One region of the Aliiroseovarius crassostreae genome, then DNA from elsewhere that is predicted to be linked to it. Evidence: riboswitches for the same ligand, from Rfam matches in the RefSeq annotation. Region 1 holds a riboswitch; each other region holds the start of a gene.

Region 1 (7,831 bases):
ATCAAGGCGATCCTGTCTCGGGTCCACGCGGCGTCGCGCCCGCAAAACCGCGGTCAGCTGTCTTTAGACAATGCCGGGCATGTCTGCCGGATTGCCGATCACACGCTGGACTTGACCGCAACCGAGTTTCAACTTCTCGCCAGCCTGCTGGCACGGCCCGATCACGTGCATGACCGCAACCAGTTGATCCAGGCCATCTATGGCGTGAACTCCACCATGTCGGGCCGCACAATTGACAGCCATGTCCGCAACGTCCGGGCCAAGGCAGCAACGGTGGGCTGCGACGACATCATTGTGACCGTCCATGGCGTCGGCATCAAGCTTGGCCCATGCAGCCTGTGACCCGGATCCGTCAAAAATGGCGCCCCTCGATGGCTTTGGTTGTCGGCTTTATCTGCGTGGCTCTTGTGTCGATCCCGCTTGCGGCGATGCTGACCGTGCAGCTGACATCCAACCAATTTGTCCGCGAAACCGAGCAGGCGCTATTAAAGCAAGGCGCCATCTATGCCGAGGTTTACCGGACCGTGTTCGACAGCTTGGAGGGCGATCCTGTTGGCCCGATTGTGGGTGACGAACAGATGGTGTTCTGGCGCGAACCACTGCACCCGATTCCATCCAGAATAGATGTTCGAAAACAACAGGTCCTCCCCCCTCTGCCCGCGGGGAACCCGGTCAATGCCCACTCAGATCTACGCCATGTGGAAACCTTGTCCCGCCTTCGTGCGCTTGCCGAAGCTGCAGGACGGACGACTTTGGCAGGGGCGATTTTTCTGGATCACGAAGGCGTCGGGCTGGGCGAAGACGGGCTGCATGATTTCGCAGGGCTGCCTGAGGTTCAGACCGCCCTGACAGGAGGGGTCGGTGTCACCCTGCGCACCCGTGACGACGATTATGGTCGCCACCCTCTGAACTCGATCAGCCGCGACACGGGGTATCGGGTGTTCATCGCTTATCCGGTGCTGTCCGACGACCGCGTGATCGGCGTTGTGATGCTGTCACGCACCCCCCTTAGCTTGCGCAAATTTGTGTTCCGCGAGCGTGACCCCCTGATGATCATGGGCGTCTTTACGCTGTCCGGTGCGCTACTGCTCGGGGCACTGTTGCTGCGCCTCATGTCCCGTCCAATTCGCGGGTTGCGCAACGAGGCGCGCGCGATTGCAGCGGGGGACAAGCCCCGCTCGGAACCCTTGCGCCACTATGGCGTGCGTGAGTTGGCAGATCTGGGTGAAAGCATGTTGTCGATGGCGGATACCCTGGATCAAAGATCGAATGAGATTGCGACCTATACTGATCACGTCACCCATGAATTGAAGTCGCCAGTCACGTCGATCTTGGGCGCAGCAGAACTGCTGCAAAGCGACGCCCTCAGCCCAGAAAACCGCGCCAAGCTTCTGGGAAATATCAGCAGCGAAAGTGGGCGGATGAACATCTTGCTGACGCGGCTGCGCGAGATGTCTCAGCTGCGGCAAGAGACACAGAAGGGCCCGGGGGAATTGGCGGCGATGCTGCCGGATATCGACGGGTTGACGATTCAGATCGACCAAAACAGCACCCGCGAAATCCCTCTTTCCGTTGCGCATGGCGAAATCATCCTGCTGCACATGGCGCAGAATGCGCTTGCCCACGGTGCGCGCAAACTGACGCTTCAGCACCAAAATGGCGTGCTGAGCATTCGGGATGATGGCGAGGGGATCTCGGAAAATGATGCCGCGCAGTTGGCCGATCCCTTTTTCACCACCCGCCGTGACCAAGGGGGCACTGGGATGGGGCTGGCCATCGTCACCGCCCTTCTGGACATCTATGGCGCGACGCTGTGCGTGATCCCGAACGAGGGCGGTGCCGTGTTCGAGATACGTTTCTGAGCTGTGGATATCCGCAAACTGGGATTGGATTTCAGCTTTGGTTTAAGTAGCAGGCACTAGCTGGCGAATAATCCAACACTTTGTTTGGGTGACGTGGCAACTTCAGTTGTGCCGATAAATCTCTGGCATGGAGAGTATCCCTCATTTTCTGTCTCATGCATCTCGGGGATACCAAACCGCATGTCCGGTTCGCGAATCTAAAGGGTGGTCAGTGATGTTTGAGGGATGAGCGTTTCATGCCAGAACACAGAAACTCACTGCTTATTGCAATGACTTGGGTACCTACCGTGTCTCTAAAACCAAACGAGGCCTCAGCGATTGAACGCTAAGGCCTTGGTCTGTGGGACGTCACGAGCCTTTGACGCATTCGGCTGCCAAAACTTCAGGAAACAAGGAATTCACGTCACTCAATTCCGACCCAAACGTCAAGCATTCCTGACCCAATACGAAAAGCGGTCCTTCGTCAATGCTGCGGCGAAGGTGTCAAAAGAGCCCACAGCGGAAGTGTTAAATTTGTGCTGCGTGCGCTGCACTGGCGAAAATTTTGATGCTGCAATACGGCGTAAGAACCAGCCATTCGTCACCCCTCAGCATAGATATGGCGGCCTAAGATCATGTAGCAGGACTTTTCTGCCGTTGGTTGTGGTTTATTCGACGACCGCTTTTGCACCATACCGACCAAATCCAGCTGTCGATTTGAAGCTTGCTGCAAGCCCATTGACTCGGGAAATTTATTGTCCGAAACAATCCCGGATGGTTTTCGGAAGACAAACGCGCTTTCGGAATGAAAAGGGAATACGGTGAGGAAGAGCCAATCGGCGCCAAATCCGTGACTGCCCCCGCAACTGTGAGCGGCGAGCGACCCCGATGAACACCACTGAACGCACAGCGTTTGGGAAGGTTCGGGCAAGCAATAACCCGCAAGTCAGGAGACCTGCCATCAAAGACGTAACTTCAACCCGGGCGGGGTGTCCGGACAGGAGGCCATGATGGCTTTACGGATAAAACCGTGTGAAAATCGACCTGTGTTTGCCCCGCTCTATCGCGGAGGGCGACATGGGCATACCAAATCACAGAATTACCATCTGCACATCATGCAAACACAAGGGCAAGACCTGTCGCCCCGGCTATGAACTGATCGAACGGCTTCGCGCGGCGATTGATGCGGCGGGTGACACGATCAGTGAAGAGTTCGAGATCTCGGGCGTTGCCTGCATGGCGGGCTGTGCGCAGCCCTGCACGATTGCGTATCACAGCACACGCAAAGCAACTTATCTGTTCGGCGGCATTGACCCCGATCAGGACATTGATGATCTCGTTTCTTTCGCTCAGCAATATGCCGTCCTGGGGGATGGTTGGTGCTCATCCGTCGATCGGCCCGGTAAGCTGCGCACACATACATTGGCACGGGTTCCGGCCATGATGCTTGCCGTCGAAGACAGCGCGGCACGCCTGTCATGAGCGCCGCAAGTCTGGTTGCTGACAATATCAGCTGGGCGCCTCATCGGTCTCTGCCGCGTCTTCTCCACCCCGTCAGCTTTGAGCTTCAGTCCGGACAGGTGCTGGGGGTGGTCGGCCCGAACGGCGCGGGCAAGTCCACGCTGTTGCGCATGATCTACCACTACCAGCAACCAACATCAGGGCGCATTTTGGTGGACGGAGAGGATATTTGGTCCCTTCCGCCGAAGGCAGCGGCCCGAAAGGTTGCGGCCGTTTTGCAAGAGCAACCCGGTGCTTTCGGGTTAACCGTGCGCGATATCGTTACCCTGGGCCGCACACCGCACCGTTTGGGGTTCTCGACCCCCGGTGCGCAAGATGCCGAGATTGTCGATGCGGCCATCGTTCGAATGGACCTTCAGCACCTGATGCATCGTGACCTCGGCACATTATCTGGCGGTGAACGGCAGCGTGTGATGGTGGCGCGCGCGTTGGCACAGCAACCACAAGTGCTGGTGATGGACGAGCCGACCAATCACCTCGACATCCGCCATCAACTTGAGATTCTGTCGCTGAGCCGCACGCTTGGTCTGACCATTGTCGTGTCCTTGCATGACCTGAACATGGCCGCCGATGTCTGCGACGCCGTTCTTTTGCTTGAAGATGGCCACTGCAAGGGTTTCGGCCCACCCGAGGACGTGCTGAGTGAGCTTCAGGTGTCCCAAACCTTCCGCGTCACAGCGCATCGCGAAACGCTGAGCCTCAGCAATACTCAACACCTTTCATTTCATCTGCCGAGCTAAAGGAAGCCCCCTATGAAACTTTTCCAAACCCCACTCGTATCCGGCGTGTTGCTGGCTGTGATGACGACAACGGCCTTTGCGCAAACCACCGTGCAAAGCTGCAACCGTGAAGTGACCTTTGAAGAGCCGCCTAAGGCGGCAATCGCGCACGATGTAAACCTGACCGAGATGATGTTGGTCTTGGGTCTGGCCGACCGCATGGTGGGCTACACTGGTATCTCTGGCTGGAAAACGCTGGACGAGACGATGACAGCAGGCGTCGAAGAACTGCCCGAGCTGTCTGCGAAATACCCGAGCAAAGAGGTGTTGATCGGCGCGGATGCGGACTTTTTCTTTGCCGGTTGGAACTATGGCATGAAAGTCGGGGGGGACGTGACGCCCAAGACGCTCGACCAATTTGGCATCACAGTCTATGAGCTGACCGAAAGCTGCATCCATATCGGTGAAAAAGACGCCGCCAGCATGGATGACATGTATAATGATCTGCTGAATCTGGGCAAAATCTTTGGTGTTGAAAATAAGGCCAATGCACTGGTTGAAGGCTATCGCACTGATCTTGCTAACTTCACCGCCTCTCTGTCGCCGCTTGCCAAAGCCCCGCGCGTCTTCGTCTATGACAGCGGAGAGGATGTCCCGTTCACGGCAGGCCGCTATGCCATGCCAAACGCATTGATCGAGGCCGCCGGTGGCACCAACATCATGAACGACCTTGAGAAAAGCTGGGCCACCGTGGGCTGGGAAGCTGTGGTCGAACGCAACCCCGAAGTCATCGTGATTGTGAACTACGGAGAGGTGACAGCCGAAGAGAAACGCAACTTTATGATATCCAACCCGGCCTTCGCGGATCTGGATGCTGTGAAGAACGACCGTTTCGTAACGCTGGAATACGTCGAAGCCACACCAGGCCCGCGCAACATTCAGGCGGTGAAAACACTCGCTGCGGCTTTTCGGGATGAATAACATGTTTGCAAGGGCAGCAGACAGTCGCAGCACCAGTTTCCGTTTTGTGATTGGGGGCGGGGTCGTCCTGCTGCTCTTCTCTATATCGATTGCGATCAGCGTGGGCGCCATATCGGTGCCCCTGCCAACTGTCTGGGGCATTTTGGTTAACAAATTTGCCCCGGACACCATCACGCGAACTTGGTCCACCGGGCGCGAGGCCATCGTCTGGGACATTCGCTTTCCCCGTGCGCTTTTGGCGTGTTTCGTGGGGGCAGGACTGGCCATAGTCGGAGGTAGCCTTCAAGCGGTCACGCGTAACCCACTGGCCGATCCCCACTTGCTGGGTATTTCGGCAGGCGGTGCGTTTGGCGCCATATTGGCATTTTTACACACTGGCATGTTTCTTGGCCTTCTGACGGTGCCCTTATTTGCCTTCCTCGGTGCGCTAGGGGCGACGCTGTTGGTGTTGGGCGTGTCGCAGTTTGCCTCGGCCACTAGCGCTGATCGCCTGATCTTGGCTGGTGTGGCCGTGTCCTTCATCGTCATGTCCCTTGCCAATATCCTGATCTTTCTAGGCGATCCTCGTGCTACACATACAGTGGTCTTCTGGATGCTCGGTGGGTTGGGTCTGGCACAATGGAGCCAGCTGATATATCCGTTGGTGGTCTTGGTGCTGTGCGGCAGCTATCTTTGGTTGAACGCCCGCAATCTGAATGCCATGACCATCGGCGATGAAACCGCATCAACCCTAGGTATTCCCGTCACCCGTTTCCGGTTGATGATTTTCATGACAGGCGCATTGATCACTGGCGTGATGGTCGCTTTTTCTGGCATCATCGGCTTTGTCGGTCTGATGGTCCCGCATATCGTCCGCTTGCTGGTGGGAGGTGATTACGCCCGGGTTCTGCCCGCATCCGCGTTGTTTGGAGCAATCTATCTCCTTTGGTCTGACATCCTGGCACGCACAATCATGGCTCCTGACGACATACCAATTGGGATTGTGACCGGGTTGATTGGTGGTTTGTTCTTTATTTGGTTGTTGCGACAGCGCCGGGGTTGATCCCGGAATAGCTGCGTCAGCAAAAAGGCGGTTCTGTCCCGCATTGCGATGATCGGTGAACGGCATCTCGAACGGCAGGCTTTCGCAACCACTGGATGATTGGTGGTGCCGTAACGAACCATGAACGTCGCTGAAGGAAGAACTATGTGTCGTCTGACAATAGTTTTAATGGCGCTCTGGGGAGGATTCGAACCCCCGACCCCTTGATTCGTAGTCAAGTACTCTATCCAGCTGAGCTACCAGAGCGCGGTGAGGGGGATTTACTGAGTCTCGTCCGGGGGTGCAAGAGCGAAAACACAAAAAGTGGAGGTTTCTTCAAAAATATTTTCAGGGGATTGGACGGCAAGTGGGCCGCCAGGGGTGCGCCAGAGTGAGGATGTAAGGTTAGTGCTTTTTTGCAACATTAGTGTCGATGGGCCATATTTTGTGTTTTTCCCCGTCATCGAGACTAGGAATTATGGCAAAATTGCGGTAATTCACTCGACAGAGCAACAAAATGGCCAAGAAAAACCAAGGCCAACATATTGAGGTAGGCGGTAGCATGCAGGCGATCAACTTTATCGTCCGTGACCATACTGGTTTTGTCCAGCATGGCGCACTTATTGAATCCGGTATTTCCGACAAACTTGTTTTGGGTGACGATGGGGCTGTGTCCCTGAATATTCGTCGCTCGGATGTGCGTGAATATCTTCGCGCGGGCGAAAACCTGGAACTTTATCTTGCAGATGGGCGAAAAATCGTTCTGGAAGGCTTTTTTGCCGAGAACGGTGTGCAGGAAAATCGCCTGTATCTGAATGAAGACGGTGTGCTGATTGAAGCATCACTGGACGCCAGCGGACAGGTGACTTTTACCGAGGTGACCGCCTGGGGCAAGTGGAGTCATCTTGATGCGTTGATCTTCCCGGAAAGCCCGGTTGTGGCAGAGGCCGTGGTGGCGGCTGAAGGCGAAGAGGTTACGCAGGCAATTGGCCTTGGCCTTCTGGGCGCCGGTGGTGGTGCTGCTGCCGCTGGTCTCATTCCCGCAGCCGGGGCCCTGGCTGTTGGTGGGGCGGTGCTTGGCGGCGGTGGCGACGGTGATGGTGATGGCGATCAGGCCACCCAGGCGACTGTCGATGATCCGGAGGTGCCCGTCTCTGTGGGCGGCGATGACGGAGAGACTGTCACGATCACCGGAACCGGAGAGCCGGGTGCAACGGTAGAGGTGACAATTGGTGACCGGACCGTCACGACAACCGTAGGTGAGGACGGCACCTGGACTGCCGTGTTTGATGGCGACGATTTCCCGGATGATGGCGCCTATACGGTGACAGTGACAGTGACGGAGGAAGACGGAACCGTCCATACGCCGACCGGTCCGGAAGTGACGATTGATACCACGCCGCCTCTGGTTGATGTGACCCATGGCACCGTTTCAACCAATGTGGTTGTCAATGGTGAGGACCATTCTGATGGTGTTGAAATTTCGGGAACCGGAGAGCCGGGAGCCGCAATTGTCGTGGAAATTCAGGGGGTCATCCACTCCACCACTGTGAGTGAGGATGGCAGCTGGAGTGTTACGTTCTCGCCTGCTGAAATACCGGCCGGAGAGTATGAAACCGCCGTGGTGATCAGCTCAAGCGACAGTTTTGGCAACACAACCACGATCACCGACACCCTGTCGATTGATACCGCAACCAGCTTGACGCTGACCGAAAATGCAAAACTGGCGGACAATCTGAGCACATCCG
Region 2 (7,831 bases), on a different replicon from region 1:
CACCAGTGTCATCACCGCAAGGATCACCGCGTTGGCGGTCAGCGCAATTTCCACCGCGCGCCACAACCCTTCCCAGCTGGCGGCAACCCCCCAGATCGTGAAGATCGGCGTCCCCGGCATGGTAAAGGGCAGCAGCACCAGCATGAAGATGATGAAACTGTCCATCATCGCCATCCGTTTCAGGGTCTGGCGAAACGGCAGGCCGGACAGGCAGAGCAGCCAGACCGACAGGCCCATGGCGCCGGTCAGGACCCGAAGGTCACTGAGCCCAACCACGACAATCGCATAGGCCAGGGTCATCACGATCCGCATCCGCGGGTCCAGCGCAGAGACGGCGGCGCGAAAGGCGCCAAAGCCGGACAGGGGTTTTTCGACACCCGTCAGAACATAGGTCATTGTCCATCCCCCATCTTGCGCCGTGCGGCGATATAGAAGACCACGCCGAACAGGCCGAAAATATAGCCGATCCCGCCAAGGATGGACTGGAAATTCGCCTCATTCTTCAGCGCGGTGATTTCCTTGCGCAGCGGGCGCAATTCGGTGCGCAGCATGGTCGCAAGCTCGGATTGGGCCTGATCAGACAGCCCGGCATTTGACGCCATCATCTGTCCGGGCACACCTTGCAGCACCGACGCCGCGGCGGCGGGGTTGGGGGCGGTGGGGCTTTGCCCCATCAGCTCTGCCACTTCCGCACCGGGCATGATCACCTCAGCCACATGCCCCGCCCCCAGATCGCCCCGAAACACATGGGTGATCGGCTGGGCCGGTGTGAACAGAAAGAACCCGTCCGCATCGGTTTTGGTCTCTCCGATCTTGGTGCCCGCCTCATCAAACACCTCAATCAGCAGGTCAACGGCCATGTCCCCATTGGAAAACCCGACCTCGCCCTCGATATTCGATCCGGACGGGAAGACGGCAGAAATCACGTTATGGGCATAAGCCGGCAGGACCGGCAACGCCAGAAGCGCGGTCAGAAAGAAGGCCCGGATCATGTCAGCCCTCCTTTCACATCCATGAACAATTCAGGTTTGACACGGCGGGCCAGGAAAATGGCGGCGCCGGACAACAACGCCTCGATCACCATCACCGGGATATGGGCAAAAAACACCAGCTTTGCAGCGGGCAGGAACTCATCCCCGGTCAGCGCGAGGGAAATCGCCACGGCAATGGTGGTGGCCGCGATGGCCATACCCCCGCCGATGCCCCCCCAGATCGCGCCCTGACGCGGAGAGCCCCGCGCCACAAGCGGGCGAAACGCCAGCCCGACCAGCACCGCAGGCAGCGCGATATTCACCGCATTCACCCCCAAAACGGTCAGACCGCCAAACCCAAAGAACACCGCCTGCAGCAACAGCCCGACAAACAGGGCCGGAAAGGCGGCCCAGCCCAGCACAAGCCCGGCCAGCCCGTTCAGGATCAAATGGACCGAACTGGGCCCGATCGGCACGTGGATCAGCGAGGCCACAAAAAAGCTTGCCGACAGCACACCTGCCGCAGGAATGCGTTCAAGGGTGAGATCCTTCAGGCCCATGGCAAGCCCGCCAACGGCCAGAACCGCACCGCCAATCACCACCGGGTTGGACAGGGCGCCATCTACGATATGCATTCTGCCCCCTCCCCTTTTTGACTGTGGAATGCGCGCGTCATTTCAGATCCTCCGCCCGGATCCACAACACGGCATCCTGGCTCAGTTCCTTGCCCTCATGTTCCGTCTCAGGTCCGGTTCCCAGGGCCGCGAAGCCCCAATAGCCGGATTTCGGAATGCCGAAGGTAAAGACGCCATTGGCATCCGTCAGCGCAACAATGCTCCCTCCGCCCATTGGCTGAACGGTGCTGCCGGAGGTGGCAAACCGCTCCAGATCCGGTTCGGCCGCCATATATTCGATTTCGATCTCGGCGCCGGCAACGGGTTTCCCTTCGGACAGGACCTGCCCCGAGAAGGTCGAGCCGGTGATCACGTTATAAGGTTTGTTGAGCGGCAGGATTTCGGTCGGCAGACCCACCGGCTGATCCCAATCGGTGGGCAGGGTGTTGCGATTCAGAACAACCTTGGCAATCTGCTGGATATAGATGTCTTCGCTTTGCTCATAATAGGGGGCGGGCACCGTCACCACCACGTAATCGCCCGACCGTTTGACCGGCACGCTGGCCCGATAGGCGGCAGCCTCGTTCGAGGCCCCTTTGAAGGTCGCAGGCTCCAGACGATCCATCAGGTCGGTCTTTTCGCCATTATGCACCATGAAAAATTCCTGCGGCTGGCCCATGTCCATTGCGTGCCCGTTTTCCATCGGGTGCCAGAAGATCAGCCCCATCGGCACGTCCCCCGGACGCGCGATCAGCGCATCCTTGGTATAGTTCAGCTGGAAATGCGCAGAGGCCGTGACCGGCAGCAATGCGGGAAGGGAAATGGCCAGTGCTTTGGCCAGAAGGGTCGTTTTCATATCGTCCTCATTCGACAGTGCGGACACGTCTTTCGCGCGCCCTGCAAGCAGGAATGAACAACGGGGAGTTGGCACGGTGGGTCCGGTTTTCGTTCTGGGACCGCCGGGCCAGACGCTCACCCCGGCGTCCGGTTGGAAATGGGCAAGGTCTCCCTGGCCCAGTGTCCGGCAGGTCTCCTGACTCGCGGGTCAAAGCTTGGCTGGCCTTCCCGAGGCGCCTTTCGGCGGCTTCCCAGTGGCATGTTCAGCGTCGCTCACCGCTCACAGTTGCGGGGGCAGTCACGGAATTGGCGCCTGTTGGCTACACCTCACCGTATTCCCTATTGCTACCGCGGAGCCTCTGCTCGCGCGGAACCGATCACAGGGTCTGAATGTCAGATCAAGGCCCCGGATGTCAAGATGCAGCGCCCCTTTCCACAGGTCGCAATCAGGCGACAGTCGGTCGCGAGTTTGCGCAAGGCGTTGAATTCAATCACATTTGAAAAGGTAAGAAAAACGGGCCCTAAAGCCGCCACCCAAATCCGCGGCGAATCACCACCCGCAGGGACTGTCACGTTGTCAGTCGCGCAGCATCCGCAGCGCCCCGAGGGCCACCAGAACCAGATAGGCCACACTGCACAGCAGGAGCGTCAGCCAGATATAGGTCACAAAGGCCGCCCCGAACACGCCCACAGCAACCAGCACGTATTTCACATGCTCCCGATGCACCCGCGTGGTTTTGAAAGACGGGGTCGGAATGCGACTGATCAGCAGGAACGCCACCAGCATCAGGTAAAGCACCGTGATCCCGTCCGGCAGAGGGCCCGACTGCACAAACACCCGGTCCAGATAGATCGGCACCAAGGCCAAAAGCGCCCCGGCCGGCGCGGGCACCCCAACGAAATGCGCCGAGCTGCCGCCCTGTTCGGATTTGTTGCCCACATTGAACCGCGCCAGACGGATCAGGCAGCAGATCGCAAAGGTCAGCGCCGCCAGCCATCCCAGAGAGCGCAGATCCTGCAGCCCCCAGAAATAAAGAATGAATGCGGGCGCCACGCCAAAATTCAGGAAATCGGCCAGGCTGTCCAGCTCGGCCCCCATTTCGGACTGCCCATTGACCAGCCGCGCCATCCGGCCATCCAGACCATCCAGCACCGCCGCCAGCAAGATAAACCCAACCGCCCAGCTGACATGGCCCTGAATGGCAAACCGGATCGCGGTCATACCCGCACAGACCGCCGCCACGGTCATCACATTCGGCACCAGTTGGATCAGGGCAACCTTGCGGGGCGCCTTTTGGGGGTCATCAAGCATCGGCGCTGCCGTCTGCCTCGGACGCGTCGGTCAGCTCTGCAATCAGCGTCTCACCCGCGATCATGGTCTGGCCCAGACGCACCATCGGCGCGACCCCTTCCGGCAGATAAACATCCAGACGAGAGCCGAAACGGATCAGGCCGAACCGCTCCCCAAGTCCCAGACGCTGCCCTTCGCCGGTGAAACAGACAATGCGGCGCGCCACGAGACCCGCGATTTGCACCACGGCAATGTCGCGCCCGTCGGGCATTTCGATCCGCAGGCTGTTGCGCTCATTGTCCTTGCTGGCCTTGTCGAGCGAGGCGTTGAAGAACTTGCCCGGGCGATAGGCGATCTTGACGATCTTGCCGCCCACCGGCATCCGGTTCACATGGCAGTTGAAGACCGACATGAACACGCTGACGCGGGTCAGCGGCTTGTCTTCCATCCCCAGTTCCGCCGGGGGCACCGCCGGTTCGATCAGCGACACCACCCCGTCCGCCGGGCTGATGATTACATCATCGCGCACCGGCGACATGCGTTCGGGATCGCGGAAGAAATAGTAACACCAGACGGTCAGCCCGACCCCGATCCAGCCGAGCGGCTCCCACAGCAAAAACAGCACCACGGTGATCGCGGCAAAAATGGCAACAAACCGACGCCCCTCGGGATGCATCGGTTTGACGAAGGTAGACATCATATTCACGGCAGGTTTTCCGATCAAAAAAGTTCGCCCCAAAATACGCAGCGCGATTGGGAAAGCAAGCGGCATCACCCGCCCCCGCCTTTGGACCGGCGCCTGTGATCCGGCACGGCGTTGCAAACAGCCCGAGTTTGGCCTGTTCTTTTGTCGTCATCTGCGGTTTACAGTTTGACCATGACATCACCTTCCGCCCCCTCCGCCCCCTGCCAGACGCAACCGGTCATCGCCGTGGATGGCGGCGGCACCAAATGCCGGATGGTGCTGGATTGTGGCACCACCCGGCATGACGTCGAAGGCGGGTCGGTGAATGTGAACTCCGATTTCGAGGGCGCGATGGCCGAGATCAGGCGCTGTCTGGATCTGCTGTCGCACCGCTCCGGCCAGACGGCAGACCAGCTTGCCGCCCTGCCCAGCTATCTTGGACTGGCCGGGATTATCAGCCCGGCGCAGATCCCCGCGATCCGCGCGGCCCTGCCCTTTGCCCATGCAAAGATCGAAGATGACCAGCCTGCCGCGCTCAAAGGTGTGCTGGGGGAAGAGGACGGATATCTTGCCCATTGCGGCACCGGGTCTTTCGTGGCGTCCCAGATCAGCGGAAGGATGCGCTTTATTGGCGGATGGGGCGCGGTTCTGGGCGATCCGGCCTCGGCAATGTGGGTGGGACGAACGGCGCTCAACTATAGTCTGGATGTGGTGGACGGGCTGCGCGCGCCCTCGGACCTTGCCAGTCATTTCCTTGATCAGTTTGCCGACCCGCTTGGCATCCTGCGCTTTGCCGCCGGGGCCTCGCCTGCGGATTTCGGGCAACTGGCCCGGGCCGTGACCCGATTTGCCGAAACCGGTGACGCGCTGGCGCTGGCGGTGATGGAGGCCGGGGCGGACGCAATTGCCGACCGGCTGATCCGAATGGGCTGGCAGCAGGGCCAGCCGCTCTGCCTGACCGGTGGGATCGGGCCGGAATTTGCCGCCTATCTGCCCGACCAGATGCAACAGAGCCTGATCGCGCCCAAAGCCACGCCGCTTGAGGGGGCGCTGGCGCTGGCGCATCTTTTTGCCAGGGAGGGTCAGCCATGACCGCTGCCACGCTGCGCGTCTCGGGCGGGCCGATTTTCGACGGCACCCAGCTGCGGATGGGCCATGTGGCCCTGTTTGTGGACGGGGCGCTGCAGACACTCCTGCCCGAGGACGGGACCAGGCCGGATATCGACCTTGGCGGGGACATCCTGTCGCCCGGCTATGCGGATCTGCAGGTCAATGGCGGCGGCGGGGTGATGCTGGGGGACGCCCCCGGGATCGACACTTTGCGCATCATCTCCAAAGCGCACCGCGGGCTTGGCGTGGCGCAATTCCTGCCCACGCTGATCACGGATCGGCCCGAAACCACCCGCGCCACCATTGCCGCCGTGCAACAGGCCATCCATGCACAGGTGCCCGGCATTGCCGGATTGCATCTGGAAGGCCCGCACCTGTCACTGGCCCGCAAAGGGGCCCATGACGCCGGCCTGATCCGGGCCATGACCGAGGCCGATCTGGACACGCTCATGGCCGCCGCACAGGCCCTCCCCGTGCTGAAAGTCACAATCGCCCCGGAAAACGTTACCCCCGAACAGGTGCACGCATTGGCCAAGGCCGGGGTTCTGGTCTCGCTTGGTCATACGGATGCGGATTTCGACACCTGCCTGCGTTATGTCGAAGCGGGCGTGCGCTGCGTCACCCATCTGTTCAACGCGATGAGCCCGCTTGCCAGCCGCGCGCCGGGCTGCGTGGGCGCGGCCCTCGGGGAGGGGCGGCTTTGGGCCGGGGTGATCGCGGACGGGATCCATGTGCATCCGCAGACCTTGCGCACCGCATGGGCCGCCAAATCTGGCCCCGGTGAGATTTTCCTCGTCTCCGACGCAATGGCCGTGGCGGGAAGTGACCGGACGGGGTTTGATCTGAACGGGCGCCGGATCACGCGGGATCAGGGACGGCTGACGCTGGCGGATGGCACGCTCGCCGGGGCCGATCTGGACCTGACCCGCGCCATTCAGGTGATGGTTGAGGAGGTCGGCGTGCCGATGGCTGCGGCCCTGCGCGCCGCCACCTCTGCGCCTCGGGCGCTGGCAGGGCTGGCACCGCCAACAGCCGCCAAGGATTTCATCCGTCTCAGCCCGGACCTGCGCACGCTGCACTGGCTGACAGAAAAATAAACCCACCCCCGAGCCGATCCGTTCCGTTCAGACAGTCTGGTCTGAGCGGAACCGGCCGGGGGTGGATCTGTCTTGCAGGGCTTTCAGCGCGCCCGTCTGCGCTGAGGCAGAACGGGTCAGCCCAAATGCCCCCGGATCAGCCCAGACGCCCGTTATCTTCGCGTTTCACCGCGATGACAGATGAGCGCGGCAGGCCGGTTTCCGCAGGCCAGGATCCACCCGGATGCTGGATCCCGACAAAAGCGGTGCGCCGGTCCGATGACCAGCACAGCCCGGTCACCTCACTGCCTTTTGGCCCGGTCATAAAGCGCGCAATCTCTCCGGTCAGCGGATCCCCAACCAGCATCTGGTTGTTGCCCATCCCGGCATAATCGCCCTCGTTGCTGTCCTTGCCATCGGTCTGGATCCACAGAAGCCCGCTGTCATCAAACGCCATCCCGTCGGGCGAGTTGAACAGGTTGCCCTCGGTGATATTCGCGGATCCGCCATAGATATTGTCATAAAGCGTGGGATTGCCCGCCATTACATAAAGGTCCCAGTCGAACCGGTCAGAGGCATGATCTTCCTGATGCGGGCGCCAGCGCAGGATCTGGCCGTAATGGTTGGTTTCACGCGGGTTCGGCCCGTTGACCGACGTGTCATCCCCACCGGCATTGGGCTTTACCCCCCGGTTCTTGTTATTGGTCAGCGCGCAATAGACCTCGGTCGCAACCGGGTTTGCGGCCACCCATTCGGGACGGTCCATGGTGGTGGCCCCCACGGCCGAACCTGCGTCGCGCGCAAAGATCAGCACTTCGGCCAGGCTCTCCATGCCGGTGGTTTCCGGGGTCAGGGCCAGCCATTCCCCGGTGCCGTCATCGTGAAACTTCGCCACGAAAAGCGTCCCGTCATCCAGCAATCCTTCGGTGGAGCCGCCCGGCTGATACCGGCCATGGGAGACGAAACGATAGAGGAATTCGCCACGTTCATCATCCCCCATATAGACCACAACCTGCCCGGAGGGGGCCAGCACCACCTCGGCGTTTTCATGTTTGAAACGGCCAAGGCCCGTGTGTTTCACCGGCGTGCTGCTGGGGTCGGTCGGGTCAATCTCGACGATCCAGCCCGCCCGGTTGGGTTCATTCGGGGTCTTCGACGTGTCAAACCGCGCATCCCATTTGTGATAGTCATAGCCCCAGCCATCCGCGCCGATCCCGTAACGCTGAAAACCGCGCGGCAGCGGGTCG
Region 3 (7,831 bases), 580 kb from region 1:
ACCCCATGGGGCAGCGCGGCACGACCGGTCTTGACCGTCAGCCAGGTCAGGCCAAAGACACCAACCTGCTTGCCCAGAACCAGCCCGGCCGCAATACCCAGAGGCACGGGGGCGAGCAGGGCTGCAAGCGACATCCCCTCAAAGCTCACCCCGGCATTGGCAAAGGCAAAGATCGGCACGATCAGGAAAAACACGTAAGGCGTCAGCGCATGTTCCAAGGCGTGCAGGGGGGATTTGCCCCATTTATCCGTCAACGGGATGAAAAACGCCGTGGCCACACCTGCCAGTGTTGCATGCACCCCGGATTTCAGCACCAGCACCCACAGCACAACCCCCAGCATCAGAATGGGCGCAACCCGGTGCACGCGCTTCATGTTCAGCCACCCCATCAGAACCAGCGGCACAAGGGCGTAAATCAGGTAAGAGACCTTGAGTTCAGCCGTGTAAAACAGCGCAATCACAATAATCGCACCAAGGTCGTCCAGAATGGCCAGGGTTAGCAGAAATACCTTGAGCGCCGCCGGTGCGCGCTTTCCGAGCAGCGCCAGAACCCCAAGCGCAAAGGCAATATCCGTGGCCGCGGGAATGGCCCAGCCACCCAGCGTGGCGGGGTTGGACCAGTTGATGGCAGCATAAATCACCGCAGGCACCAGCATCCCCCCCAGCGCCGCCATGCCCGGAAGCACCACGTCGCGCGGGTTTTTCAGCTTCCCTTCCAGGATCTCCCGCTTCAGCTCCAACCCGATCAGGAAGAAAAAGATCGCCATCAACCCGTCATTGACCCACAGAAGAAGCGGTTTCGACAGGCCCTCCCCGTTGAGCAAAACAGAAAACTTCGCGTCGAATATACTGGCAAAAGCATCTGCCGCGGGTGAGTTCGCTGCGATCAGCGCGGCAATTGCCGACAGCATCAGAAGGATGCCACCAGCGGCATCATGGCGGAAGAATTTGTCAAGAAAGCGGGTGAGCATTGTATCCCTGATCGTTTTTGTCACATTCACTTTCAGATAGGGGCAAACTGCCCGGGTTCAAGGTCTGGACAGTCTGATTGCTTGAAGAAAAGCACCGAAGCCGATCTGCGTGATTTGCCACATGATTTGCATCATGACTGGCCCCGTCTTTCTGCTCGTTATTGCGGACAGGAGCGTGTAGGAAGGAGCCATGTCGATCTGGTCCCGCATATCTGATGCGCTGTCCGCGCTGGCCAAGGGCGAAAGCCTGTCTGACGTGTTTGCCCATTTGCGCACACCGCCTGAACGTTCAGCCGGTTTTGCCATCGCGGTGATCGCGCTGGGGGCCAAGATGGCCAAGGCGGATGGGTTGGTGACGCGTGACGAGGTGTCCGCCTTTCGAGAAGTGTTTACCATCCCGCGCGGAGAGGAAAAGCAGGCAGCCAGGGTGTTCAACCTCGCGCGCACCGATGTGGCCGGGTTTGACCTCTATGCCCAGCGGATTGCCGATATGTTCGGACCAGCCGACCCGGCGCTTTTCGACCTCATGGAAGGGTTGTTTTTCATTGCGCTGGCAGATGGGGAATACCACCCCAACGAAAATGAATTCCTGCTTCATGTGGCGCGCATTTTTGGCATCCCGGAAGAGAAGTTCTTTGCGTTGCGGGCGCGGTTCGTGCCGGACGCCGAGGCGTGCCCCTATCAGGTGCTGGGGGTGCCCAAGGACATGCCGATCCGTGAAATTCGCAAGGTCTGGCGCCAGGCCGTGCGCGACAGTCATCCCGATGTGATGGTGGCGCGGGGGGTGCCGGAAGAGGCGATCAAGCTGGCGGAAAAGCGGCTGATTGCAGTGAACCGCGCCTGGGAAGAGATCAATGCACGTCAGGGGAGCCACTGACCCATGCGTATCGCTACCTATAATGTCGAATGGTTCAACACGCTGTTTGATGATACGGGGCGCCCGATTGCGGATGCGGAACTGGCCACAAGGAGGGGCGTGACCCGGCGGGCGCAGCTCAAAGCGGCCGGGGTGGTGTTCAAATTGCTTGAAGCCGACCTGATCATGGTGGTCGAAGCCCCAGATGAAAATCGCCGCCGTTCGACCGTGAAAGCTCTGGAAAGTTTCGCGCGGATTTTTGGCCTGCGGGCACGTAAGGCTCTGATCGGGTTTGCAAATGACACCCAGCAGGAAATCGCGCTTTTATATGACCCGGACCAGTTTGAGGCAAAACATGATCCTTGGGGGGCGGCACAGGGCCAGTATGCGCCGCGCTTTGACGGTGCCTTCCATCTGGATCTGGATGTGGATGCCAATCCCGATCCGGTGGTGTTTTCCAAACCCCCGCTGGAGGTGGCGCTGACACTGCGGAAAAACGGGCAGAAACTGCGCCTGATCGGGGTGCATGTGAAGTCGAAAGCCCCGCATGGGGCCCGCAATGCGGAAGAGGCGATCCGTATCAGCATCGAAAACCGCCGCAAGCAGATGGCGCAATGTATCTGGATCCGGCAACGGGTGGACCAGCTTCTTGAAGCGGGGGAACAGGTGATTGTGCTGGGGGATTTCAACGATGGTCCGGGGCTTGATGAATATGAAAAGCTGTTTGGCCGGTCAGGGGTGGAAATTGTAATGGGCGAGGGCGAAGGCCCCTGTCTGTATGATCCACATGCGGCACGCTTTTTGGCGCGCCCTTCGGCGGCCCGCATCAGCTCTGCCCGGTTTTATATTGCGAGCCAGAAGCGATATTTGCAGGCGCTACTCGACTATATCATGATTTCCGAGGACCTGCGCGGGTTTGACCCGGTCTGGCGCATCTGGCACCCGTTTGACGACCCGCTCTGTTATCGGGCTGAGGCCCTGCGCGAGGCGCTGTTGACCGCCTCGGATCACTTTCCGGTCACGCTGGATATTGATCTTTGACGCTTGCGCACTGGAAATACCGATCTCTGCGCCCCATATTTTCCGTATGAAACAGATCCTGAAACCCACCTTGCTGGCAGGGCTTGTTGCCTTGTCCTCCCCGGGGCTGGCTGAGACGGGCCAACCCCAATCCCCCCAGCCGTCTCCGCCGTCGTCCCCCGAGGGGGATCCCAAGCTGGAAGACGGTGCGGAATTGATGTCGCGCGGCTTGCAGATGTTGCTGGACGGGCTGGCGCAGGAAATGTCCCCGATGCGTGACGGGCTGGCCGAGGGCATGGCCGAAAATTGGGCCAGGCAATTGCACGAAGGCTGGCAGGATCTGATGGCGGAAATGGGGGATCTGTCTGCCTATCACCCGCCGGAAGTGCTTCCCAATGGTGACATTATCTTGCGGCGTAAATTGCCACAGCCTCCTGTCCCGCCTGAAGCTGCGACACCGGACGGGGGAACGGATCTGTAAAGCCGCACAAAGGCCTGGCCTGAAGGTCAGAACAGGGCAGCTCCCCGGCGCATGGCCATGACGCACCCAGGGGTGCGCTGCAGGCCGCTGGGGGAAAGCGGTGTCGTGCCGCGGTTCAATGCCTCGTGATTGTTGCGAGCGAAATCGAGCAGGGCAGAGATGTCCTCACCTTCTTCCACATCGCCGAAAACATGTGTTTCGCTGCGGGTGGCATGATAGGCCACGAGGCAGGTTCGGCCACAGCCCCCCATTTCAGCATGGCCCGAGATTTCAAACCCGTCCTCGATACTGTCGCGTGCGGCGGTGATGGCCTGTTGAAGCTGAACCATCATGGCATGACCTGCGGTGCAGATCTGGCCGGTATGGGGGCAGGGGGTGCAGAGAACAAGCTGCTGCCCCTTCTGGGTCGGTGTGGTTGTTGTGGTCTGTCCCACCGTCTGCATCTGTGTCCGGTACATGACGCCCTCCGCGCGTAAGATGCGGGATGGGGCGGGGGGAAGAGGGGGCATTCTGGCCGCCTGCGATCCTCCTGCCGGGGCACCCCGCCCGGGTTGAGTTTCATTAGATGGCAGGTCTCCTGACTTGCGGGTCTTGGCGGTTCTGATCCTTCCCGGGGGGCGCCCAGTGGTTTTTCAAAACAGCTCACCGCTTACAGTTGCGGGGGCAGTTGTGGAATTGGCCGAGATCCGACCGCACCACATTCCCTTTTCACCCGAAACTTTCTGGTGGAAAGATCCGGGAACCATCTGAGAAATGGGTGACGCAGGACGCGGCCGGTGTCAAGCAAGAAGCGTATGTGGGGAGGGGCATGAACAGGGACAAGAACGGGGGCAGGGGCGCTGCCCCTCGGCCTGGCGGCCTCACCCCGAGGTATTTTCAGCAAGAAAAAGCGAAGGCTCAGCGCAGAGTTTTGACGTTTGAGGTGGCGTCAAGTGCTGCACAGAGCGCGTCAAACCGGCTCTCGGCAACCTCGCCGAAAAGATCACGGGCTTCTGCGGCAAGGTGCAAATGCAACTCGCGTTTCTTGGGATACCATTTCAGCTCCGCCTTGTCCTGTGGCCCATCCACCGCGAACATGGCGCCAAAGCGCATGGCCTTGCCCAGAACCTCGGCCCGGATCAGGTCCTTTTCGCCGAGAATTTCAAACAGGTTTTCAAATCGCGATCCCTGGCGGCTGTTTTTATAGCGGTGCAGCAGGGACAGGCCGAGAAACACCCGTTCTTCATGGGTGAGCCCCCCAAGATTGGCGCGGGTGGCGTTGTCGAAACAGACTTCGTGACGATAGTCGGGGTGGGCGCGCCAGCTCACATCATGCAGCAGGCAGGCGGCCTTGATCACCCGTTTCTGGTCCGCCCGCGCGGATTTGTAAAGCGGGGTGAGAAAGTCATAGAGGGCTTTGCCAAAGCCAGGAACGCGCGCGTCCTTTTGTTCGGCAAAGCGGCAGGCCTCGATCAGGGGGTCACGTTTGCGAATGGGCTTTGGCATCTGTTCATAAAGCATCCCTTCGCGGATCCCGTAGGAGCTGACGGCGATTTCCTTGGGGCGAAATACATGGATCAAGCGTTTTAGCACAAGCGCGGCGATCGGAACCAGTGCCATACGGGTGGCCGAGGTGGAGGTGCGTTGCCGGATCTCTTCCAGATCCACCTTTTCAATCCAGCTCAGGGTTTTTTGTAGTGATTTCAGCGGCATGCGGTATTCGTGCAAAACCGTCAAAGGGTAGTTGCGGCGTTCCATGTCAAGCCGCGCAATGGCGCGCCAGCTTCCCCCCACGAGAAACAGGCGTTTGTGATCCGTGCCCATTTCGGCGGCCAGCTCATCCACCACCCGGGCGATCTCAGCCTTCAGCCCTTTCTTTCCGCCTGGGGTGTCGGCCAGTTTCAGCGGTCCGAGAGGGGAGGTGATGCGTTTGCCAACATGGCCTCCATTGATCCTGGCCAGCTCCAGCGAACTGCCGCCAATATCGCACATCAGCCCTTTGGCCTCAGGCCAGCCAAGCAAAACGCCCTGCGCAGACAGCCGGGCCTCTTCTTCGCCGTCAATCACGTAGAGTTTGAGCCCCGTTTCACGCAGGACTTCGTCGCGGAACTCCGGCCCGTCCGTGGCCTCACGCACTGCGGCGGTGGCCACCGCGGTCAGCGGGGGCAGGTGCATGCCTTTGGCCAGAAGCTGAAACCGTTTGATTGCGGCCAGCGCCCGCGCCCGGCCCTCTGGGTTCAGGCACCCGGTCTGGGCAAGCCCGGATCCGAGGCCGCAGAGGATTTTTTCGTTGAAGAAATAGGCGGGCGAACGGGCAGCACCGTCAAAAACCACCATGCGGACCGAGTTGGACCCCACATCGACCACGCCTACGCGCGACAAGGCACGGGCGGAGGGGTCTTCAAAGATCGGGCGACCAAACGGACCCCACTCGTCGGTGGAAGCTGTTGTATTCATGTTGGAAATCCCTGCCCGTCTTCCTGTTTCCTTGCTGACTATGCCCATTTCAGCAGCCCCGGGTCAATCCAGATCCGCAGGTTCTTCGGGGCTGTGGGCCAGTTTCGGCACGTCTGATGCCCCGGCGGATCCGCGTCCCGAGAGGGACGGATTTTCCATGAAGAACCGGTGGCAGTTGAACGGGTGATCCAGCGCGGACAGGTCGGTGCGGGCAAAGCTGCCATCTGGCCCCATCACCCAGCTCTGCGCCACATCCGCCAAGTTCGCGGCCATGATCTGGCTGACGATCTGTGCCTTCACCGTCGCGTTCTTGACCTCGACCAGGGTTTCCACCCGCCGGTTCAGGTTGCGCCCCATCCAGTCGGCGGACGAGATGTAAACGCGCGCTTTTTTCGACGGCAGCCCGTGCCCATTGCCAAAGCAGACGATACGGGAATGTTCCAGAAAACGCCCGACGATGGATTTGACCCGGATGTTTTCGGACAGGCCTAAGATGCCGGGTCTGAGCCCACAGATGCCCCGCACCACCAGACTGATTTTTACCCCCGCCTGGGAGGCCTCATAAAGCGCGTCGATCACGTCGGGTTCGACCAGAGAGTTCATCTTGGCCCAGATTTCGGCCGGTTTGCCGTCTTTGGCCAGATCTGCTTCGCGCCGAATAAGCGCAATCAGCGTGGTTTTCTGGTTGAGCGGTGAAATGGCCAGGTTTTCAAGCCCCTGAGGTTCGGCATAGCCCGAGAGATAGTTGAAAACCTTGGTCGCATCACGTCCCAGCGCCGCGTCGCAGGTAAAGAAGCTGAGGTCGGTATAAATGCGGGCGGTAATCGGGTGGTAATTGCCGGTGCCATAATGGGTATAGGTCACCAGCTCATCCCCTTCGCGCCGCACCACGGTCGAGATTTTGGCGTGCGTTTTGTAGTTGATGAACCCATAGGTCACATGGGCCCCGGCGCGCTCCAGACGGCGTGATTGGCGGATATTTGCAGCTTCGTCAAAGCGGGCCTTGAGTTCCACCAGAGCGGTCACGGATTTCCCGTCCTCCGCCGCTTCGCACAGGGCTTTTACAATCGGACTGTCATGGGACGTGCGATACAGCGTCTGTTTGATCGCCACCACATTCGGGTCGCGCGCCGCCTGGTTCAGAAATCGCACCACCATGTCAAACGTTTCATACGGGTGGTGCAGCAACATATCCTTCTGGCGGATCGCGGCAAACATGTCCCCTTCGTGGTCCTGAACACGTTCCGGCACACGAGGACTGAAACTGGGCCACAGAAGGTCATGGCGATCTTTCAGCACCAGCTCACCCAGATCGGCCATGCCGATCATCCCGTCCACCTCCACGATCTCGTCACCGGACACGCGCAGTTCGCGTTTGATCATCCGCATCAGGGCATCGGGGGCACCTTTGGTGATTTTCATCCGCACCACTTCGCCGCGTTTGCGGCGTTTAAGAGCGGTTTCAAATTCGCGCACCAGATCTTCAGCCTCGTCTTCGACCTCCAGATCACTGTCACGCAGAATGCGGAAGGCGCAGTTGCCCTTCTCGACATAGCCAGGGAACAGGCTCGACAGATGTTCCAGCAGCAGGTCTTCCAGCGGCAGAAAACGACATTGACCCTCAGCGGCAGGCAGGCGCACAAAGCGGTTGATCTGTTGCGGGATCGGAAGCAGCGCCTTGAGTTTCTGCCGGTCCTTGCTGCGCTCAAGCTGCAGCGCCAGCGCAAAGCCAGTGTTGGGGATGAACGGGAAGGGGTGCGCCGGGTCAATGGCCAATGGTGAGAGAACCGGGAAAACCTGGCTCAGAAAAACCTGATCCAGATGGGCCTTGTCCTCCGGGGTAAGGTCGGCGCGCTTCTCGATAATGATGCCCTGGTCGCGCATCTGCCGGGTCAGCGTGTCATAGGTGGATTGCTGGCGCGCCATCAGGGCGCGGGCGTCCTGATTGATCAGTGCCAGCTGTTCGGCGGGCAGCAAACCGTCTGCTGCGGGGGTGGTCACGTCTTCGCGCACCAACTCCCGCAGCCCGGCCACACGCACGGTGTAAAACTCGTCAAGATTGGTGGC
Region 4 (7,831 bases), 310 kb from region 1:
GCGCGCCCCGCTTTTCGCGCCGTCTGCATGTCCACGGGCATCAACAGCGCAAGGGCCGCTACGTTGTTCATGAACGCCGACAGCACCCCGCCAACCGCGCCCATCAGCGTGATATGCGCGCCCAGCGAGCGGCTTGCATCCACCAGCGTGCGGGTGATCAGGAACACAGCGCCCGAGCGCACCAGCCCGGCCGAAACCACAAGCACCAGCGCCACCACCAGCGTGGCTGGGTGGCCAAAGCCGGAAAAGGCATCTTTGGTGGGCACCACCCCCAGCACCACCCCCAGCATCAGGGCGGTGAAGGCAACAAGGTCATAGCGGAACCGGCCCCATAACAGCAGGGCAAAGACGGCGGCGAAAAGCGAAAAGAGAATGATCTGATCTGTGGTCATGCTTTAGGGATACTGTGCATTGACCTCGGGGGGAAGTTCTGACCACGGGGAAAATGCGCGTCGGGTCGGCAGGTTAGCCAAACAGCACCGGATAAAGCGACGCCACCAGAAGGGCGGCCATGGTCACGTTGAAGGCGGTAAGCCGGGCCGGGTTGGTCAGGACGCGGCGGATCTGCTGGCCGAGCAGGGTCCAGACCGACACGGAGGGGAGGTTCACCGCGCCGAAAATCAGCGCCACCACCAGCACCGCCTGCAAGGTCCGATCCGGCGCATAGGCTGAAATCGCGGTCAGCGCCATCGCCCAGGCCTTGGGATTGACCCACTGAAAGGCCGCGGCCTGCAGAAATGTCATCGGGGTGGCGCCCGCCTGTCCCGCTCCCTGTCCCTTACCTGGCGCGCCGGCACGCGCGATTTTCCAGGCAAGCCACAGAAGATAGGCGACCGACAGACCCTTCAGCACCGTGTAGCTCACCGGAACCGCGTCAAACACCTGCATCAGCCCCGCGCCCACCAGCACAATCATCACGGTGAAACCGATGCCAATCCCCAGCATATGCGGGATGGTGCGGTGAAAGCCGAAATTCGCCCCGGAGGACATCAGCATCAGGTTGTTCGGCCCCGGCGTGATCGAGGACACGAAGGCAAAGGCGAGGAAGGCGGTGAAGAGGTCAAGTGTCATGGAAGCATCCCGTGGGCATCCTGTTGTCCTCTCAAGTGTTGGGCAATTCAGGCGCTTTGGAATTGCAAAATTGTGCATTCTGCCGCTATCTTCACAATCAATGACGAGTTTTGACCAGATCAACCGCAAAATATTGCGCGAACTATCCCGCGACGGGCGCCTGCCCAATACCGAGCTTGCCGATCGCGTGGGCCTGTCGCCCTCTGCCTGCCTGCGCCGGGTGCAGGAGCTGGAACGGGCAGGGGTGATCAAGGGCTATCGCGCCGTGCTGGACCCGGTGGCGATGGGCCACGGCTTCGCCGCCTATGTGACCGTGGGGCTGAACACCCATACCAAGGCAGCACAGGATGCGTTTGAACGGGCCATGACCCGGTATGACGAGGTGCGCGAGTGCCACAATATCACCGGCACAGTGGAATATCTGCTCAGGGTCGAGACCGAGGATCTTGCGAGCTACAAGCTCTTCCACACCGAAAAACTGGGCACGCTGCCACAGGTGCAGCAGATCGTCACCCATGTGGTGATGGGCTCCCCCAAGGATGAGCGGGCCTAAAGCGTTTCGGACGTGCCACGCAGCCGGGTGACAACGCGCTGGGTCAGCGCCAGAAACTGCGCCTGCTCGTCTTCGGACAGGCCCGAGAGCGCCTGTTCATTGACCGCATTGGCCGCCGCATAGGCCGGGTCCCGCAGTGCCTTGGCCTGATCGGTCAGCCAGATCCGTTGCGCACGCCCGTCGCTGGGGTCTTTCATCCGTCGCAGCAACCCGTCGCGTTCCATCCGGTTCAATGTGTTGGCCACGGTGGCCTGTTCCAGATCCAGCTTCTGCACCAGCTCTTTCTGGCTTTGGCCGTCCTGTGCCCACAGTTCCAGAAGGATCGGAAACTGGCCCACGCTCAGCCCCAGATCGCGGATCCTGTGTTGCAGCGCCTTGGCAAACAGGCGCGCCAGATGATTGGCCAGATACCCGGCAGAGATGTCTTTTTGAAAACGCATAGGGGGGTTTTAGCTTTACATAGCCTGCTATGCAATATTATATAGCAAGCTATGTAAAAGAATCGCGCCACAAGAAAAGGGATCTTACATGACACCGAAACTGCACGCCGCCGCAGGCACCATTGCCTTCCTCTCCATCCTGACCTTCTGGTCCTCAACCCTGATCACCGAGCTGTTTGCCGGCCATGAGACCATCACCATGGTCAAGCGGCTGGTGCTTTATGGGCTGGTTGTGCTGATCCCCGCGGTGGCCACCGTGGGGGCCACCGGCATGGCCCTGGGCAAGACACGCAAGGGGCCGATTATTGCAGCGAAAAAGAAACGGATGCCGGTCATTGCGCTGGCCGGGCTGGGGGTGCTGTTGCCCGCCGCCTTCTTCCTTGATCACAAGGCACAATCAGATGAGTTTGACCTGGTGTTCTATGTGGTGCAGGGGATCGAACTGCTGGCCGGCGGGGTCAACCTGACCCTGATGGGGCTGAATATTCGCGATGGGTTGCGGATGACCGCAAAGCGCCGTCAGGCCCGCGCGCGCAAAGCATAGTCCAGAGGCAAATCTTCGGGCGGGCCATGCCCCCCTTGCCCCCCGGCCACCGCATGGGGTAATGAACGCGTCAACTGATACGGACATGCATGAATTACGGAGGTCGCCATGGCTGGCCACTCAAAATGGGCAAACATCCAACACCGCAAAGGTCGCCAGGACGCCGCCCGCTCGAAACTCTTTTCCAAGCTTGCCAAGGAAATCACCGTGGCCGCCAAGATGGGCGACCCGGACCCGGACAAGAACCCGCGCCTGCGCATGGCGGTGAAAGAAGCCAAGTCGCAATCGGTGCCGAAGGATGTGATCGACCGCGCGATCAAGAAGGCGATCGGTGGCGAGGCCGAGAATTACGACGAAATCCGCTATGAAGGCTATGGGCCCAACGGTGTGGCGGTGATTGTCGAGGCGATGACCGACAACAAGAACCGCACCGCGTCGACCGTGCGCTCGACCTTTTCGAAAAACGGCGGCAATCTGGGCGAAACCGGCTCTGTCGGTTTCATGTTCGACCGCAAGGGCGAAGTGATCTATCCCGCCTCGGTGGGGGATGCCGACACCGTGATGGAAGCGGCGATTGAAGCCGGGGCCGAGGATTGCGAAAGCGATGAGGAAAACCACCGCATCACCTGCGCCGATACCGACCTGAACGAAGTGGCCACCGCGCTGGAAGCCGCGCTGGGCGAGACGGAATCGACCAAGCTGATCTGGCAGCCGAACATCACCACCGAGCTGGATCTGGAGAGCATGCAGAAGCTGATGAAGCTGGTGGACGCGCTTGAAGATGATGATGACGTGCAGCGTGTCACCACCAATTTCGAAGCCTCGGATGAGGTGCTGGCGCAGCTCTAAGCCGCCTCGGATCAAAGATGAAAACCCCGGCCATTGGTCGGGGTTTTTTGTTGGGTAGCAGGGCAGATCCGAACCAACAAAGTGTTTGGGGAAACCAGAAGCACAAAGAGGCTCCTAGCGCCCGAAATACGGATATCCCTTCCGGCGGTGCGCAGTTGATCTGAGGCATGAAGTGGCGCCAAAAAACAGCCACTTCAACAGGTTGCGTGCATTCCGGGCAAAGCCGAAGCGTCAGGTTTCTGGTGCAGCGTCACAGGTGGCCTGTGCGAAATCGCCTGAATACCCGCCGTCTTCAAGCCTGTGCTGGGTCTGCCTGATCTGCTCCAGAAGCGCGACCGCGTCGGGGTCTTCCGACCCTTGCCCGAAACGCTCGAAATTCACCAGCTCCTCCAGCGGCAGACGCGGACGCCAGCCCGCGGATTGCAGCTCGGGCCGGTCAAAGAAATGTGACACATAGCCAAGGCACAGATAGGCCACGGGGACCACGCGGTCGGGAATATGGAGCACCTCTCGCAGGCGGGTGTGGTCCAGAATACTGACCCAGCCAAGCCCCAGCCCTTCGGCGCGTGCGGCCAGCCACAGGTTCTGCACCGCGCAGACGCTGCTATAGACATCCATGACCGGTTCATGGGTGCGCCCGATCACCACGGGCCCCGCGCGATCCTTGTCGCAGGTGATGCAGATATTGACGGGGCTTTCCAGGATCCCTTCCAGTTTCAGCCGGCGATAGGTGTCGCGGTTGGCGCCTTCGAACATCTCTGCCGCTTCCCCATGGGCGGTTTCGAACAGATCATGGACCTTGCGCTTGGTGTCGTCCTCTCGGATCACGACAAAATTCCAGGGCTGCATGAACCCCACCGAGGGCGCGTAATGCGCGGCCATCAGCACGCGGGTCAGCACGTCATCCGGGATCGGGTCGGGCCGGAACTGTCCGCGCACATCGCGCCGGGTAAAGATGGTCTTGTAAAGCGCCTCGCGCTCTGCCGTGTCAAAACAATTGTCAAAAGATGTTTGTGGGTTGGCCATATCCATATCATTCCCCTTGATGGATGTCCTTGCCCCGTTGTCCACACGGCGCAGTATGATTTTCAGGCCGGTCTTCTGACTCAGGTTCCTCCCGACCGCGTCCTTCCCAGAGCGAGCTCCAGTGGATCGTTGCGGCCAGTCCCCTTTACAGCGTTGGGCACGTGGCAGGTTTGCACTGCCTTCCCGATTCTCCGCCTCAGTCGCCAACCCCTTGCGCGGTCGGCCGCATCAGCAGCACCTGAAAATGATGTGTGCCGGGGCCTCCCCGGCGGGTCAGTTGTAGGAAGCCCGCGCTCCGCAGGCAATCCGTTTTTCGACCAAATGCGCCGCGAAAACGCCGCGGCGGCGGATCACTCCTCGACCAGCCCGCTTACATAAAGCGCGACGGCGTTGATCTCCAGCTCGGTCAGGTTCTTGGCCACCGAATGCATGATCGCACTGTCATTGGTGCGCGACCGATCCTCAAACGCCATCAGCTGTTCCACCACGTAATGACGGTGCTGGCCGGCCAGCCGCGGCAGGGAGGCATCGCCTGCTGCAAATTCCCCGTGGCAATCGGCGCAGGGCGGGATTTTGGTATACTCATTGCCCTCGTGATAGATGTAGTATCCGACCGCTTCCAGCGCCTGTTTCGACGAGCGCACCCGGTGTTTGAGCGGAGGCTGGGCCGCGTAATATTGCGCCAGTGCCGTGATCTGCGCATCCGACAGGTTTTCGGCCATGCCGTTCATGATGTCGCTTTCCCGCGTGCCGTCGCGGAAATTGCGCAGCTGTTTCTCGATATAGTCGCGGTTCTGCGCGGCGAGGCGCGGATACATCCGGCTCGACGCCTCTCCTTCTGCGCCATGGCAATGCGAACAGACATCATTGCGCAGCTCGGTGATATCCGTGGTGTCCTCGGCCCAGAGTGGCGATGTGGCGAGCGTGAACGCGGTAAAGAGGAAAGGCATCAGACGCATGGGGGCTCCTGTTGGCAGGTTTTGCGCGCAGGCGGCGCGGGGTGATGCAAACATAGCGGGCGGACCGGCCGGGGGCAGGTCGCAAATTGCCACACCAATGCGCAGGGCGCGGGAGGGGGCGCGGGATGGGCGGCGGCAAAGGCGGGCCGCGCGGGTTTCCCTTGCCAAGCCGGGTGCAATCCGATCATGTCACCCCATGACGCGCAGCAGCCCCACCCCCAACCCGGCGCCCAACCGACCGCCAAACCGGGCCCTGTCCGGCATCCTGTGGATGCTGGCTGCGGGGCTGATGTTTGTGGCGATGAATGCAATGGTGAAACATGTGGGGCAGAGCCTGCCCTCGACCCAGGCTGCGTTTTTGCGCTTTCTGTTCGGGCTGATCTTCGTGGCCCCCGCGCTGGGGCGCATCGCGCAGACGCGGTTTGACCGGCGCAGCTGGACCCTGTTTCTGGCGCGGGCGGTGGTGCATACGATGGCGGTGCTGTGCTGGTTTTACGCCATGACCCAGATCACCGTGGCCGAGGTGACGGCGATGAACTACCTCAACCCGATCTACGTCATGCTGGGGGCCGCCCTCTTCCTGGGGGAGAGTGTTTCGTGGCGGCGGATGAGTGCGGTGGGGGTGGCCTTCCTCGGCGTTCTGGTGATCCTGCGCCCGGGGGTACGAGAGCTTGGCCCGGGGCATCTTGCAATGATCTTTACCGCAATCGGACTGGGAGGGTCCTATCTGATTGCAAAGCGGCTGTCGTCGATCACCTCGGCAGCGGTGGTGGTGGCGATGATGTCGCTGACCGTGACCGTGGCCCTGGCGCCCTTTGCCTGGATCGTCTGGGTCACGCCCAGCGGGATACAGCTGGCCTGGCTGGTGGCGGTGGCAGGCTTTGCCACCGGTGGTCACTATGCCATGTCGCGCGCCTTTGCCGAGGCCCCTGTATCAGTTACCCAGCCGGTGGCATTCCTGCAGATCATCTGGGCGGTGATCATGGGATATGCGCTTTTTGACGAACCGGTGGATGGATGGGTGATCGCCGGTGCCGCGATGATCATGTCCGCGGTCAGCTATATCACCTGGCGCGAAGCAATGCTGAAACGGCGCAGCTCTCAGGCCGGCGTCATCCCTTCCTGATCTCGGCATTCCCCGCTCGGCCCGACCAGAAGGAGCACCTACGGTGCGCTTGATGCCTCGCCACCGGCTGCGCCGCTGGCTCGGGCAAAAGGGGCGCTGCCCCTCGCGAGGCAAGCTCGCTCACCCCGGGATATTTGCAGCAAGAGGAAAAGAACACCTGCCATCCTCCTCTTGCCAAAAATATCCTAAAGCGTTTCGGGAGAAACTTGCGGCACATGTTTATTCCGAAACGCCCATGACATTGATAGCTCTTGCGGCGTTTCGGTTTTTCCCTGTCTCAGGTGAAAACCGAAGCGCTTCGGGGGAGAGCCGAAGGCTCGGGGGCAACGCCCCCAGCGTCCGCCAGAATGGAAAACGGGGCCGCCCTTGCCGCCCCGTCAGATTGAATATGGTCAGTTTGAAGATGGCCTGCGATCACTCGGCCCAGCTGACCCCGGTCAGGTCATTGGCCTGGGTTGGCGCATTTTCCCACAGGCCCTGGATCTTGGCGTTTGCCACCCCGGTTTTGGCCAGTTGGAACAGGTATCCGTTCACGTAATCCTCGGCGATGATCTGTTGCATTTCGGCAAGCAGCCCTGTCCGCTGTTCCGGGTCTGAGGTCAGGTCGAGTTTGGCGTTCAGCTCCTGGAACTCCGGGCGATCATACTGGAAGTAATAGTCCGGCCGCGCATAGATGCCGATATCGGCGGGTTCGGTGTGGCTGACGATGGTCAGGTCGAAATCCTTGCCCTTGAACACCTGTTCGATCCATTGCGCCCATTCGAGATTGGTGATCTCGGTTTCGATCCCCACCGCGCGCAGCTGGGCGGCGATGATTTCTCCACCGCGCCGTGCATAGGTCGGCGGGGGCAGCATCAGGCGCAGTTTCACCCCGTCGGGGGCTGCTTCGGCCAGCAATTGCCTGGACAGGTCCGGGTCGAAGGATGAGTTCGCGGTCAGGTCCACATAGGCGGGCTGATGCGGGGCGTAGTGGGTTCCGATCGGGGTGCCATAGCCGAACATTGCGCCGTCGATGATGTCTTGCCGATTGATGGCATGGGCAATGGCCTTGCGGATGCGGATGTCATCCAGCAGGGGCGCCTTGTTGTTGGTCGACAGGATCGTCTCGCCCTCGGTTGACCCGACGATCACGGTGAACCGTGGGTCTGCCTCGAACTGTGTGAGTGTTTCCGGGGCAGGGAAGTTTGGAAACGCGTCCACATCCCCTGCCATCATCGCGGCAAAGGCGGCGTTCGGGTCCGAGATGAACTTGAACGTGGCTTT

What was found. Region 1 has a riboswitch for cobalamin ahead of K3J57_RS00405 (DUF1636 family protein). Riboswitches for the same ligand answer to the same signal wherever they lie in the genome.
Region 2: linked by a shared signal. The riboswitch ahead of K3J57_RS15970 (DUF4198 domain-containing protein) and the one ahead of K3J57_RS00405 (DUF1636 family protein) in region 1 are both predicted to bind cobalamin.
Region 3: linked by a shared signal. The riboswitch ahead of K3J57_RS03340 (DUF1636 family protein) and the one ahead of K3J57_RS00405 (DUF1636 family protein) in region 1 are both predicted to bind cobalamin.
Region 4: linked by a shared signal. The riboswitch ahead of bluB (5,6-dimethylbenzimidazole synthase) and the one ahead of K3J57_RS00405 (DUF1636 family protein) in region 1 are both predicted to bind cobalamin.

What each region holds. Positions count from the first base shown of each region.
Region 1 is NZ_CP080772.1:95,593-103,423, forward strand. Features, by position in the region: gene K3J57_RS00395 (response regulator) at 1-342, shown strand, start outside; gene K3J57_RS00400 (ATP-binding protein) at 330-1,862, shown strand; cobalamin riboswitch at 2,600-2,818, shown strand; gene K3J57_RS00405 (DUF1636 family protein) at 2,919-3,323, shown strand; gene K3J57_RS00410 (ABC transporter ATP-binding protein) at 3,320-4,102, shown strand; gene K3J57_RS00415 (ABC transporter substrate-binding protein) at 4,115-5,062, shown strand; gene K3J57_RS00420 (FecCD family ABC transporter permease) at 5,064-6,104, shown strand; tRNA gene K3J57_RS00425 (tRNA-Arg) at 6,274-6,350, opposite strand; gene K3J57_RS00430 (Ig-like domain-containing protein) at 6,601-7,831, shown strand, end outside.
Region 2 is NZ_CP080773.1:196,694-204,524, reverse strand. Features, by position in the region: gene cbiQ (cobalt ECF transporter T component CbiQ) at 1-396, opposite strand, end outside; gene K3J57_RS15980 (NikL family nickel/cobalt ECF transporter subunit) at 393-992, opposite strand; gene cbiM (cobalt transporter CbiM) at 989-1,606, opposite strand; gene K3J57_RS15970 (DUF4198 domain-containing protein) at 1,644-2,441, opposite strand; cobalamin riboswitch at 2,592-2,815, opposite strand; gene pssA (CDP-diacylglycerol--serine O-phosphatidyltransferase) at 3,000-3,734, opposite strand; gene K3J57_RS15960 (phosphatidylserine decarboxylase) at 3,727-4,419, opposite strand; gene K3J57_RS15955 (glucosamine kinase nucleotide-binding domain-containing protein) at 4,591-5,490, shown strand; gene nagA (N-acetylglucosamine-6-phosphate deacetylase) at 5,487-6,605, shown strand; gene K3J57_RS15945 (PhoX family protein) at 6,742-7,831, opposite strand, start outside.
Region 3 is NZ_CP080772.1:680,400-688,230, forward strand. Features, by position in the region: gene nhaA (Na+/H+ antiporter NhaA) at 1-971, opposite strand, end outside; gene K3J57_RS03325 (molecular chaperone DjiA) at 1,162-1,848, shown strand; gene K3J57_RS03330 (endonuclease/exonuclease/phosphatase family protein) at 1,852-2,868, shown strand; gene K3J57_RS03335 (hypothetical protein) at 2,915-3,328, shown strand; gene K3J57_RS03340 (DUF1636 family protein) at 3,355-3,786, opposite strand; cobalamin riboswitch at 3,879-4,090, opposite strand; gene K3J57_RS03345 (Ppx/GppA family phosphatase) at 4,226-5,764, opposite strand; gene K3J57_RS03350 (RNA degradosome polyphosphate kinase) at 5,828-7,831, opposite strand, start outside.
Region 4 is NZ_CP080772.1:405,261-413,091, forward strand. Features, by position in the region: gene K3J57_RS02000 (SLC13 family permease) at 1-392, opposite strand, end outside; gene K3J57_RS02005 (LysE family translocator) at 466-1,071, opposite strand; gene K3J57_RS02010 (Lrp/AsnC family transcriptional regulator) at 1,172-1,624, shown strand; gene K3J57_RS02015 (MarR family winged helix-turn-helix transcriptional regulator) at 1,621-2,064, opposite strand; gene K3J57_RS02020 (hypothetical protein) at 2,153-2,608, shown strand; gene K3J57_RS02025 (YebC/PmpR family DNA-binding transcriptional regulator) at 2,717-3,457, shown strand; gene bluB (5,6-dimethylbenzimidazole synthase) at 3,689-4,483, opposite strand; cobalamin riboswitch at 4,532-4,733, opposite strand; gene K3J57_RS02035 (c-type cytochrome) at 4,834-5,442, opposite strand; gene K3J57_RS02040 (DMT family transporter) at 5,639-6,568, shown strand; gene K3J57_RS02045 (ABC transporter substrate-binding protein) at 6,983-7,831, opposite strand, start outside.